DNA from 4 places in the Xenorhabdus entomophaga genome. Region 1 is predicted to be linked to each of the others. Evidence: predicted binding sites of a transcription regulator. Region 1 holds the regulator's gene; each other region holds the start of a gene.
What was found. The regulator CRP, encoded in region 1, controls carbon source genes, mostly activating them, when cyclic AMP is high. The targets are predictions, from matches to a motif close to ATGTGANNNNNNTCACAT.
Positions count from the first base shown of each region.

Region 2: the regulator CRP is predicted to act here: its motif matches at 2,060-2,077, upstream of msrB (peptide-methionine (R)-S-oxide reductase MsrB).
Region 3: the regulator CRP is predicted to act here: its motif matches at 1,262-1,279, upstream of pth (aminoacyl-tRNA hydrolase).
Region 4: the regulator CRP is predicted to act here: its motif matches at 1,175-1,192, upstream of gntK (gluconokinase).

Region 1 covers NZ_JBBMXH010000109.1:6,531-9,743, forward strand. The annotation lists gene AAC854_RS18460 (aspartate aminotransferase family protein) at 1-1,191, shown strand, start outside; gene crp (cAMP-activated global transcriptional regulator CRP) at 1,289-1,921, opposite strand; gene AAC854_RS18470 (phosphoribulokinase) at 2,414-3,213, opposite strand, start outside.
Region 2 covers NZ_JBBMXH010000111.1:5,414-8,626, reverse strand. The annotation lists gene ansA (asparaginase) at 1-325, shown strand, start outside; gene pncA (bifunctional nicotinamidase/pyrazinamidase) at 350-1,000, shown strand; gene AAC854_RS18595 (YeaC family protein) at 1,071-1,352, opposite strand; gene msrB (peptide-methionine (R)-S-oxide reductase MsrB) at 1,548-1,961, opposite strand; gene gapA (glyceraldehyde-3-phosphate dehydrogenase) at 2,284-3,213, shown strand, end outside.
Region 3 covers NZ_JBBMXH010000094.1:951-4,163, reverse strand. The annotation lists gene AAC854_RS17095 (autotransporter outer membrane beta-barrel domain-containing protein) at 1-757, shown strand, start outside; gene ychH (stress-induced protein YchH) at 873-1,148, opposite strand; gene pth (aminoacyl-tRNA hydrolase) at 1,423-2,013, shown strand; gene ychF (redox-regulated ATPase YchF) at 2,125-3,213, shown strand, end outside.
Region 4 covers NZ_JBBMXH010000063.1:9,312-12,524, reverse strand. The annotation lists gene gntR (gluconate operon transcriptional repressor GntR) at 143-1,138, shown strand; gene gntK (gluconokinase) at 1,330-1,890, shown strand; gene gntU (gluconate transporter) at 1,887-3,213, shown strand, end outside.

The DNA of each region.
Region 1 (3,213 bases):
AATACTTATGATCAGGTTATGTTGCCAATTTATGCGCCAGCGGATTTTATTCCTGTCAAAGGGCAAGGTAGCAGGGTCTGGGATCAGCAGGGCAAAGAATATATCGATTTTGCCGGTGGTATCGCTGTTTTGGCTCTGGGGCACTGCCATCCGGCCTTGGTAGCGGCTCTGAAACAGCAAGGTGAAAAATTGTGGCATGTCAGCAATATTTTCACCAATGAACCCGCCTTAACTTTAGCGAAAAAGTTGATTGATGCAACGTTTGCACAGAGAGTATTTTTCGCTAACTCCGGAGCGGAAGCTAACGAAGCGGCATTTAAACTGGCCCGTCGTTACGCGATTACCCGCCATCATCCCCATAAAACCAAAATTATTGCTTTTCATCATGCGTTTCATGGACGCACATTTTTCACTGTTTCGGTGGGAGGACAGCCGAAATATGCCGAAGGGTTCGGGCCTAAACCAGCGGATATTGTACACGTTCCTTTTAATGATCTGGATGCTGTCAGAGCGGTAATCGATGATGACACCTGTGCCGTTGTTCTGGAGCCGATTCAGGGAGAAGGTGGTGTTATGCCTGCAACGGCAGAGTTTCTTTATGGGGTGCGGAAGTTATGTGATAAGCATCAGGCGCTACTGATTTTTGATGAAGTCCAGAGTGGAATGGGGCGTACAGGCAAGTTGTATGCTTATCAGCATTATGGTGTTCAACCGGATATTCTGACGACGGCAAAAGCATTGGGAGGAGGCTTTCCGATTAGTGCGATGCTAACGACAGATACGATTGCGACAGCGATGGAAACAGGCGCGCATGGAACAACTTATGGAGGCAATCCGTTGGCTTGTTCTATCGGTTGTGCCGCTTTGGATATCATCAACACACCAGAAGTATTGGCGGGAGTGGAAAAACGCCACGATATGATCATTCATGCACTGGAAAAGATGAACCAAAAATACGGCATCTTTCATGAATTCCGTGGAAAAGGGTTGCTTATTGGCGCTGTATTGAAAGTGGAGTATCAAGGCAAGGCCGGAGAGATATTGCAGCAAGTGGCGGAACACGGATTGATGCTATTGAGTGCGGGAGACAGTATCTTACGCTTTACGCCATCATTAATTATCGCTGAGGATGAGATAACAGAAGGCATGGCGCGGTTGGATATGGCGATATCGCGATGGTTAAATCAATAAATGGTTGAATCAATAAAATAACGGCCGGGAGAAGCAACAAAAAAAGCCAGTGCGGATGTAATAAATTGCACTGGCTGAATTTCAGGTTTATCGGGAACTAACGTGTTCCGTAAACAACAATAGTTTTACCATGTGCAGAGATCAGGCTTTGATCTTCCAGCATTTTAAGAATGCGACCGACTGTTTCACGGGAGCAACCCACAATTTGCCCAATTTCCTGACGGGTAATTTTGATTTGCATACCATCAGGGTGAGTCATGGCATCAGGTTGTTTAGCCAGATTGAGCAGCGTCTGGGCGATACGGCCTGTAACGTCCAAAAAGGCCAGGTTGCCTACTTTTTCGGAAGTTGTTTGTAGACGACTTGCCATCTGAGCAGATAAACGCATCAGAATGTCAGGATTAACCTGAATTAACTGGCGAAATTTCTTGTAGGAAATTTCAGCCACTTCACAGGCGCTTTTGGCTCGCACCCATGCAGTACGTTCTTGCCCCTCTTCAAATAATCCAAGTTCACCAATGAAATCCCCCTGATTTAAATAAGAGAGGATCATTTCTTTACCTTCTTCATCTTTTATTAGAACAGCAACCGAACCTTTAACAATGTAGTAAAGCGTTTCTGCTTTCTCACCTTGATGAATAAGCGTGCTCTTGGATGGATATTTGTGAATATGGCAGTGTGACAAAAACCATTCAAGAGTAGGGTCTGTTTGTGGCTTGCCGAGAACCATTCGCTTTATCCTCTGTTGTTATTTCTGCCTTTATGATGTGAGAAACAGATGGTTTCTCTTCAGGCTAGCTTTATAAAGTCAATAGCTTAACATATTAACTTGCTGAAAAACTGACAAGCAGGAATTTTATATGGATTATAAGAATGCCAAAGTGATGGCATATTGATCTCACCCCATATAACTTGCCAATCTCGCTTGTAACCTTGTTTGTAACACAGGAAAACGTTTCTGTCTTCCCCTGTATCGCTTCAGCATATTAAACCGGTTGCCAGATTACCAGAAATCTGTTTAGAGAGGTTATTTTATTGACAGTATATTTATTAATTCTGAACAGCGTTTCCGTAGTGATGAGCTTTATGCAGCTTCACTGTTCTGGCTAAAACTGATTTTTATCAGCCACTTTATTATTGCAAGAACGACTTATTTATTTAAATAAAACAGACAACATTATTTTTTGTTGTCTGCTTTATTTAAAATAAAATGCAGTTTAGGTCATGAAATTTTTTGGCCTTCCAGTAATTGCTTAACGATCGGCGCCATAATTAACTCCATCGCCAGTCCCATTTTTCCACCCGGAACAACAATGGTATTTATACTGGAAATAAATGAACCCTGAAGCATCGCCAGTAAATATGGAAAATCAATTTGGGTTAGGTCACGGAATCGAATCACGATAAAACTTTCGTCCAGTGACGGAATAGCCTTGGCGGAGAAGGGGTTAGATGTATCAACCGTAGGAACGCGCTGGAAATTTATGTGGGTGCGTGAAAACTGGGGGGTGATATAGCGGATATAGTCATCCATTGAGCGGACAACGGAATCCATAACGGCTTCTCTGGAATGCCCGCGTTCGCTGGTGTCACGGATGAGTTTCTGTATCCATTCAAGGTTAACGATAGGCACAACACCAATCAGCAGGTCAACATGGCTGGCGACATTGTGTTGTGGCGTGACAACACCGCCATGCAGACCTTCATAAAACAGAATATCTGTATTTGATGGCAGGGGTTCCCACGGTGTGAAAGTGCCCGGTACCTGGTTATAGGGTACGGCTTCATCGTAGGTATGGAGGTATTTTCGACAGCGACCGCTGCCGGTTTCCCCATAATCAGAAAATGCTTTTTCCAGCATGCTGAAATCATTGGCTTCTGGCCCAAAGTAACTGATATGCCTGCCCTGTTCTCTCGCTTTGCGGATCTCAGCATCCATTTCAGGACGAGTGTAACGATGGAAACTATCCCCTTCAATGGTTGCGGCAGTCGCGCCAATTTGCTGGAAAATCTTGCGGAAAG
Region 2 (3,213 bases), on a different contig from region 1:
ACCTGTTAAGGCATTGATTTTAAGATCATATGGTGTTGGCAATGCCCCGCAATGTGCCTCTTTGCTAAAAACATTAAGAGAAGCGACTGAACGAGGAATTATTGTGGTTAATTTGACTCAGTGTATTTCTGGCCGGGTCAATATGGAGGGATATGCTACCGGTTATTCATTGGCTGCATCAGGTGTTATCAGCGGTTATGATATGACTTTTGAGGCCGCCTTGACGAAACTGCACTACTTATTGAGCCAATCTTATATACCCGAAGAAATTCGCTACCTGATGCAGCAGAATTTGCGCGGTGAATTGAGCTATTCAGATGAATAATGAAAAGGTAAATCGAAGAATATGATGAAAACAGCATTATTACTTATCGATCTGCAAAATGATTTCTGTACTGGAGGCGCGCTGGCAGTTAAAGAGAGTGAGACTGTCATTAAAGTAGCGAATGAGGTTATCGCCCTCTGTCAGGAAAATAATAGCCAGAAGAATCATATTGCTATTATTGCCAGTCAGGATTGGCACCCAACAAGTCACAGGAGTTTTGCCGTAAACTCCGGGCAAAAAATGGGGGAATTAGGCGAACTTAATGGCATTCCCCAAATCTGGTGGCCTGTTCATTGTGTACAGGGGCAATTCGGCGCAGAATTCCATCCCTTATTAAATCAATCCGCTATTCAGGAAGTTTTTCAAAAAGGCGAAAATCCTCAGATAGATAGTTATAGTGCGTTTTTCGACAATGACCATAAAAGCGAAACTCAACTGCATGGATGGCTGACTGAACATAATATACAGCGCTTACTTGTATTGGGCATTGCTACTGATTACTGCGTCAAATTTACTGTGCTTGATGCTCTGGCTCTGGGCTACGAAACCTATGTGATTACAGATGGTTGTCGTGGCGTCAATATTCAGCCCAATGACTGCCAGCATGCCTTTGAGGAAATGGCATCCAAAGGTGCTAAATTGATCTCACAAAGTGAAATAGTATCGATTTTGTAAGCACAAACGTAACCTCATCCCCGGCTAAAAATAATTTTAGCCGGGGATGAGGTTTTTATTTCAATTCATATCAGTCTTCTGATTGTGGTTTTAATTTTGCAACCATCTGAGACTGGAATGTCGCTTTTAGCTCTTGTTTACTTTTGATAATAATTTGACCATCCGTGCCAATCGTCATATGTTCAGGATCATGATTATGCCTGGCCTGCCAAAGCATCACCGCCTGCAAACTATGTTCTTTCTGTTCTGGCGTAAGCGGTACGCCATCCTGCCATTTTCCTAATTCGACAGCCTGAACCAATCGCTGATAAATTTCAGGTGTCATGGCAGAGATTAAATCATCCAACTTCATTAATATTCCTTAACGGCTACATGGGCTATTGATATTATTTACACGACGACACTGCGCATTACTATAAGCCGACGCTATTTCAATTAATATCACCACAAGTTAATAACAGCATGTTAACACAAGAGCTGAAACGTTTCTTTTGCATGATTAAACCCAATAGTTTCACCTGAGTTTAAAAAGCAGCCTAAGATGATATTAACCTGCTGTTTCTTCTCCTGTTTCTTTATCAATAAAACGCAATGCTGCTGAATTGATGCAGAAACGCTCCCCTGTCGGTTTGGGGCCATCGGGAAAAACATGTCCTAAATGAGCCTGACAATGGCTACAACGCACCTCTATCCGATGCGTATTATGTGAATAATCATCAAGGTAAGTAATGGAATCATCATTGATCGGCTGGTAAAAACTCGGCCATCCGCATCCAGAATCAAATTTAGTATCTGAAATAAATAATGGCTGGCGACAACACAGACAATGGTAAATACCATTTTTTTTGTTGTGCAGCAGTTTTCCTGAAAACGGCGGCTCAGTGCCTGCTTCTTGCGTAACATGACGCTGCATTGCACTAAGCTGTTCTATAGAAAGGGAAATATTTTGACTTTTAGCCATGATGACCACCTTTTAAGGCCAATATTTTCAACAAAAAATCAACATAAACATGTTAAAACGCATTCTAACCCATTCAACATGGCAATTTACCTTACTAATTGTGATAAGTCTCACATATCTAATCGATGGTAACTTTAAATATCTCCCTATACCCCGATAATGGTGTGCGTAGAGCTTGTCCCGGCTGTATAACAAGCGTTCAGATAGTGATTATTAAATTGATCTTTTTCAATTGTTGACACGATTCCGCTTGACGGCTGGCAAGATTTTGGTAACTTTAGAAACAACTTTTAATTCACTAAAAAATAGCTGGTGGAATACTATGACTATCAAAGTAGGTATTAACGGTTTTGGTCGTATCGGCCGTATTGTTTTCCGTGCTGCACAAGAGCGTTCAGATATTGAAATCGTTGCTATCAATGATCTGTTAGATGCAGAGTACATGGCTTACATGCTGAAATACGATTCAACCCATGGCCGCTTCAACGGTACTGTTGAAGTTAAAGAAGGTCAGCTGGTTGTTAACGGCAAAACCATCCGCGTTACATCTGAAAGAGACCCAGCTAACCTGAAATGGAACGAAGTGGGCGTTGATGTTGTTGCAGAAGCAACAGGTATCTTCCTGACTGACGAAACTGCACGTAAACACATCGCTGCAGGCGCGAAAAAAGTTGTTCTGACCGGCCCATCCAAAGACAACACTCCAATGTTCGTTATGGGTGTCAACCACAACGCTTATGCAGGTCAGGATATCGTTTCTAACGCATCTTGCACCACTAACTGCCTGGCTCCACTGGCTAAAGTTATCAATGACAAATTTGGCATCGTTGAAGGTTTGATGACAACTGTTCATGCAACAACTGCAACTCAGAAAACTGTTGACGGTCCTTCTGCGAAAGACTGGCGCGGTGGCCGTGGCGCAGCGCAGAACATCATCCCATCTTCTACCGGCGCAGCAAAAGCAGTAGGTAAGGTTATCCCAGAACTGAACGGCAAACTGACGGGTATGTCTTTCCGTGTTCCTACTCCTAACGTTTCTGTTGTTGACCTGACTGCCCGTCTGGAAAAACCAGCAACTTACGCTGAAATCTGTGACGCAATCAAAGAAGCAGCAGAAGGCGAGTTAAAAGGCATTCTGGGCTATACTGAAGACGACGTTGTTTCTACTGATTTCAACGGCGAAAAACTGACTTCTGTATTTGATGCAAAAGCAGGTATTGCCCTGAACGACAACTTTGTAAAACTGGTTTCC
Region 3 (3,213 bases), on a different contig from region 1:
AGGTAATAACAATACCACGCTCATATTAGGCAGCGATTATCAACTAACAGATAATCTACTATTAGGAGCAACCCTTTCACATTATCGTAATGAACAAGATTTAACCCCGAATTTCAATTATGCGGCTACGGGTCATGTCGTAACAGCTTATACACTATGGAACTACAACAACAACGGTTGGTTAAGCGGTGATCTTCATTATTCGCGCACCCATTACGATAACCTATCACGTTCTATCCAACTTGGTCAGGCCACACGCAGAGAATCAGGTTCAACCACCGGCAAGCAATGGGGTTGGCGGATCACAGCAGGCTGGAATATCCCTGTCACTGATTATCTGACCACCAGCCCAATCATCCAATATAGTTGGGATAAAGGAAGTATTGATGGCTATCATGAATCTGATAACAACAGTACCTCTATGCATTTTGGAAGCCAGCATTACACGTCTAAAGTTGGTTCTATTGGCTGGCGGGTAGATACGCAATTAGGTCGTTTCAATCCTTACGCTTCTATCCTGCTCAAACACCAATTCGACAATGAACGCTATGCACTCCGCAGCGCGATCAATTCAACTAAAAGGGCTTTCATTCAACGGGGAGAACAACAAGATAGAAACCGTTTTCAATACACAATCGGGGTTAATGCCAACCTGACTAATAACTTTCGTGCATTTGCGGCCGTATCACATGAAAAAAGCAATAGCGTATCGAATCATAACTATGATTTAAGTCTCGGTTTCAATATCAGCTTTTAAGATGTGAAGTACAGGATAAAACCAGAAAAAATGCAAAAGAAAACCCACAGACAGAATAAGGCGGTAATAAAACACCGCCTTATTCAAACTCATTAGATTCCAACAATTAAAACAATCACGGATGTCTGTACTTTTTACGACGATAACGCCCATCATAATTCTTCAGCCACCAATATTTGTCAGTAACCTGTTCCCGACCGCCAATATTGGCACCGGCCAACCAAATAAATGCGCCAACAAATAATCCCATTAGTGCAATGCCTGACAGTAATTCAGATTGCCCGAAACTGAAAATATGACTGAACAATACATAAGCCAAACTGATTAACATTGCCGACATTCCCAGTCCCATGAGAATATTGCCAAAAACAAAAGCCTTTTTACGCCTCATAACCAACCTCCAATACTTTTTGTGAACGCCAATGCGTAAAAACAACGAACTCAAAAGCACGAAAGTAGATATCTTCTTTTGTATTAATTATAGCCTTGTGACTTAAAAGGTTATTGCGGCCTTGATCACAAGCCGCATAAATTTAGACTTAACCTTTTACATTTCATTGAAATAATATTTATTAAGAACACTATTAATGAATTTTGTACTCAAGCCTTGAGATGGGTAAACTAACCCTCTTTTTTGTTTTATTGCCAATAAGCGAATCTAAACTGTGAGTAACATAAAATTAATCGTTGGCCTGGCAAACCCCGGTGCTGAATATGCACAGACCAGACATAATGCCGGAGCATGGTTTGTCGATTTGTTAGCACAACGCCATAACCAGTCTCTGAAAGAAGAGAGTAAATTTTTTGGCTATACAGCCCGCATCAACATCAACGGACAAGATATCCGCCTGCTGGTGCCCACGACTTTCATGAACCTCAGTGGCAAATCTGTCCTTGCCCTTGCAGGTTTCTACCGCATTCAACCAGATGAAATTCTGGTAGCCCATGATGAGTTGGATCTCCCCCCCGGTGTGGCAAAAATGAAATTGGGTGGCAGCAACGGCGGTCATAATGGTTTGAAAGACATCCAAAACAAGTTCGGCAATAACCCTAACTTTCATCGCCTGCGTGTTGGTATCGGCCATCCGGGGGATAAAAACAAAGTTGTGGGTTTCGTACTTGGCAAACCGCCTGCCAGCGAGCAAAAGCTGATTGACGATGCCATTGATGAAGCATTGCGCTGCACCGATATCCTCATCAAAGATGGTATACCCAAAGCGATTAACCGTCTGCACGCATTTAAAGCCAGCGCCTAGCTGAGAGTGCGTGGCGCAGCCGACTATTGCGTGTATAATGGCGCCAATTTTGTATAACTCACCGACAGGCCTATGCCCGTTGGTTTATAAGTGATCTAAGGTGATAAATTTATGGGATTCAAATGCGGTATCGTTGGCCTGCCTAACGTTGGAAAATCTACATTATTCAATGCGCTGACCAAAGCAGGTATCGAAGCAGCAAACTTCCCGTTCTGCACTATCGAGCCAAACACAGGTGTTGTGCCGATGCCAGACTCACGTCTCGACCAACTGGCTGAGATCGTCAAACCACAGCGTATACTGCCAACCACGATGGAATTCGTGGATATTGCTGGTCTGGTAAAAGGTGCCTCAAAAGGCGAAGGTCTGGGTAACCAATTCCTGACCAACATCCGTGAAACAGAAGCTATCGGTCATGTTGTACGCTGTTTTGAAAACGACAACATCATTCACGTTGCTGGTCAGGTTGATCCTGCTGCTGATATTGACGTTATCAATACTGAGCTGGCACTGTCAGATCTGGATACTTGCGAACGCGCTATCCAACGTGTACAGAAGAAAGCCAAAGGTGGTGATAAAGATGCCAAAGCAGAGCTGGAAGCGTTGGAAAAATGTCTTCCTCACCTTGAACAAGCCGGCATGCTGCGCTCTTTAGACTTGAGCGTGGAAGAAAAAGCCGCTATTCGTTATCTGAGCTTCCTGACGCTGAAACCAACCATGTACATTGCCAACGTCAATGAAGATGGTTTTGAAAATAACCCATACCTTGATACCGTCCGTGCCATTGCGGAAGCTGAAGGTTCGGTTGTTGTCCCTGTTTGTGCTGCCATTGAATCCGATATCGCAGAACTGGAAGACGCTGACCGCGAAGAATTCATGGCTGAACTGGGTCTGGAAGAACCGGGGTTGAACCGTGTTATTCGTGCGGGTTATCGACTGTTGAATCTGCAAACTTACTTTACTGCTGGCGTAAAAGAAGTTCGGGCCTGGACTATTCCGGTCGGCGCGACAGCTCCACAGGCTGCGGGTAAAATCCACACCGATTTCGAAAAAGGCTTTATCCGTGCCCAAACGATCGCATTTGAAGATTTCATTACTTACAAAGGCGAACAAGGCGCAAAAGAAGCCGGCAAAATGCGTGCAGAAGGGAAAGATTACATCGTTAAAGATGGCGATGTGATGAACTTCTTGTTTAACGTC
Region 4 (3,213 bases), on a different contig from region 1:
GCAATTGATAAATGAGTGAGAGTGCACCAGCATTTTTCGCTAAAAAGCGTATTGTAATGGTATATAAATGTGTTAAGACCGCGAACTATTCATCTGTACCTATCCATCTGTACGTATCATAACTGATTGCATTACATTGAAAATGAAGAAAAAACGCCCAGCTTTACAAGATGTTGCAGACCTCGTTGGGGTCACCAAAATGACGGTTAGCCGTTTTTTACGTAATCCGGATCAGGTTTCTGAAGCATTGGGAAAACGAATCGCTGAAGCAGTGGACCAATTGGGCTACATTCCCAATCGTGTGCCGGATATTCTTTCCAATTCCACCAGCCGTGCGATAGGCGTTTTGCTTCCTTCATTGACTAATCAAGTTTTTGCCGAGGTTATCCGTGGGATCGAACATGTGACCGATCGCAATGGATATCAGACCATGCTTGCCCACTATGGATACTGTGCCCAGAAAGAAGAAGAGCGTTTACTTTCCTTGCTTTCTTATAATATTGATGGCCTGATTCTGGCAGAACGCACACATACTCCCAAGACACTGAAAGTGCTGCAAACAGCAGGTATTCCTGTGGTGGAATTAATGGACAGCATATCGCCTTGCCTTGATATTGCGGTGGGAATCGACAATTTTGAAGCGGCGCGTCAGATGACGCTGGCAATGCTTGAACGTGGTTGCCAGAACGTGGTTTACCTCGGCGCCCGGCAGGATGAGCGGACGCTGATCCGTTTACAGGGGTTTGAAGCGGCGATGCGAAGTGCAGGGCTTCAGCCAAGAAAAGTTATGACGCCAGCCAGTTCATCCTATTCTTTGGGGGCGCAGCTTTTGCAGGAAACCTGCCAGAAATACCCTGAAGCTGATGGCTTGTTTTGCACGAATGATGATATTGCCATTGGGGCGATTTTCGAGTGTCAGCGTCAGGGAATCAAAGTACCGGAAGAAATTGCTGTAGCTGGTTTTCATGGTCATGATATTGGTCAGGTAATGACACCGAAACTTGCCAGTGTTCTGACTCCCCGTGATTTGATGGGACGCAAGGCGGCAGAAGCCCTGCTTGTTCGTTTGAAGGGGGTGCAGCCGGAACAAACTCTGATTGATGTTGGATTTACGCTTTCATTGGGTGAAAGTGTTTAATTTTTGTAGCTTAATATGCTGTTTTTCCATCTTCAATTGCGATAAGCCTCACATTTTCCTTTTTTGTCGATCCTGATTGATTGCTCCCCATCCTGAGCTACTGTTAATGTTACCGGTAATAGTTACCGGTAACATTTTTGCAGGTAAGTCACAGAGATTCAGGCAGTAAGATCTGCATAAAGGAGTTTGATATGAGCGATACCCAACAGCGAAACCATGTTTTTGTCTTGATGGGGGTATCCGGCAGCGGTAAGTCTGCGGTTGCCAGCGGTATTGCCCGTGAACTGGGTGCTGCGTTTCTGGATGGGGATTTTCTTCATCCTCGCGCCAATATTATGAAAATGGCACAAGGCCATGCCCTGAATGATGATGATCGTCAGCCGTGGCTGAAGGCACTCAACGACGCCATTTTTGCTATGCAGCGCACCAATCATGTCTCCTTGCTTGTGTGCTCCGCCTTGAAAAAAAGCTATCGGGATATGCTGCGTGATGGCAACAAAAACCTGTCCTTTCTTTATATGAAAGGGGATTTTGATTTAATTGAAAGCCGTCTGAAAGCACGCAAGGGGCATTTCTTCAAGCCGCAAATGTTGATTTCACAATTTGAGACATTGGAAGAGCCGACCAGTGATGAAAAAGATGTCCATCATATTGATATCAAACCTGCTCTGGATGAAGTGATCAAAAACACCATGCATTCTATCGAGCGCACAATAAAAACTACTGACCGTATTAGCAAGGGACATTCATGAGTACATTAACTCTGGTTATGACGGCCGTCGGCTCTGTCCTTCTATTATTATTTCTGGTGATGAAAGCCAGAATGCACGCTTTTATTGCCCTGATGCTGGTTTCGATGGGCGCGGGGATTTTTTCCGGGATGCCATTGGAAAAAATCACCCAGACCATGCAAAACGGCATGGCCGGCACGTTGGGGTTCCTCGCTGTTGTTGTGGCACTGGGCGCGATGTTTGGCAAAATCCTGCATGAAACAGGGGCGCTCGACCAGATTGCGGTGAAACTGCTGGGTAGTTTTGGCGAAAAGCGGGCAAATTACGCATTGGGCATTGCCGGGCTTATCTGTGCATTGCCACTGTTTTTTGATGTGGCGGTCGTTCTGTTGATTGGCGTGGTGTTTGCTGTTGCCCGTCGCACCAATGGTAATGTAGTGAGACTGGCGCTTCCTCTGTTTGCCGGTGTAGCCGCCGCTGCTGCGTTTTTGGTGCCGGGCCCGACGCCTATGCTGCTGGCTTCCCAAATGGGAGCGGATTTTGGTTGGATGATCCTGATTGGCCTGAGTGCTGCGATCCCCGGTATGTTACTGGCTGGCCCGATATACGGTAATTTTATCAGCAAATATGTCACGCTGGATTTGCCTAAAGATCTGAGCACGCCCAGCATTGGCAAAAACCAAATGCCTTCCTTTGGTTTCAGCCTGGCGCTGGTGTTGTTCCCTCTGATATTAGTTGGTTTGAAAACCATCGGTGCGCGTTTTGTTGATAAGCAATCTACGCTATACCAATGGCTGGAATTCATCGGGCATCCTTTCACTGCAATTTTGATTGCCTGTTTGGTAGCGATTTATGGTCTGGCAATTCGTCGCGGCATGAGTAAAGACAAAGTGATGGATGTCTGTTCCGCTGCGATTCAACCTGCGGGAATTATCCTGCTGGTGACAGGCGCGGGGGGTGTGTTCAAACAAATTCTGGTGGATTCCGGCGTTGGGCCTGCCTTGGGAAATGCGTTGGTTGGTGCGGGCCTGCCAATCGCGTTGGCGTGTTTTATTCTGGCGGGTGCTGTGCGTGTGATCCAGGGTTCGGCCACTGTGGCGTGTTTGACTACAGTAGGATTAGTTATGCCAGTGATTGGCGAATTGGGGTATACCGGTGCACAAATGGCGGCGCTGTCAGTATGTATTGCTGGTGGTTCTTTGATTCTTAGCCATGTGAATGATTCCGGTTTCTGGCTGTTCGGTAAATTTACCGGTGCGACAGAATCCCAGACCCTGAAAACGTGGACGATGATGGAAACCATTCTCGGCACAACCGGCGCAGTTGTTGGCATGATCTATTTCG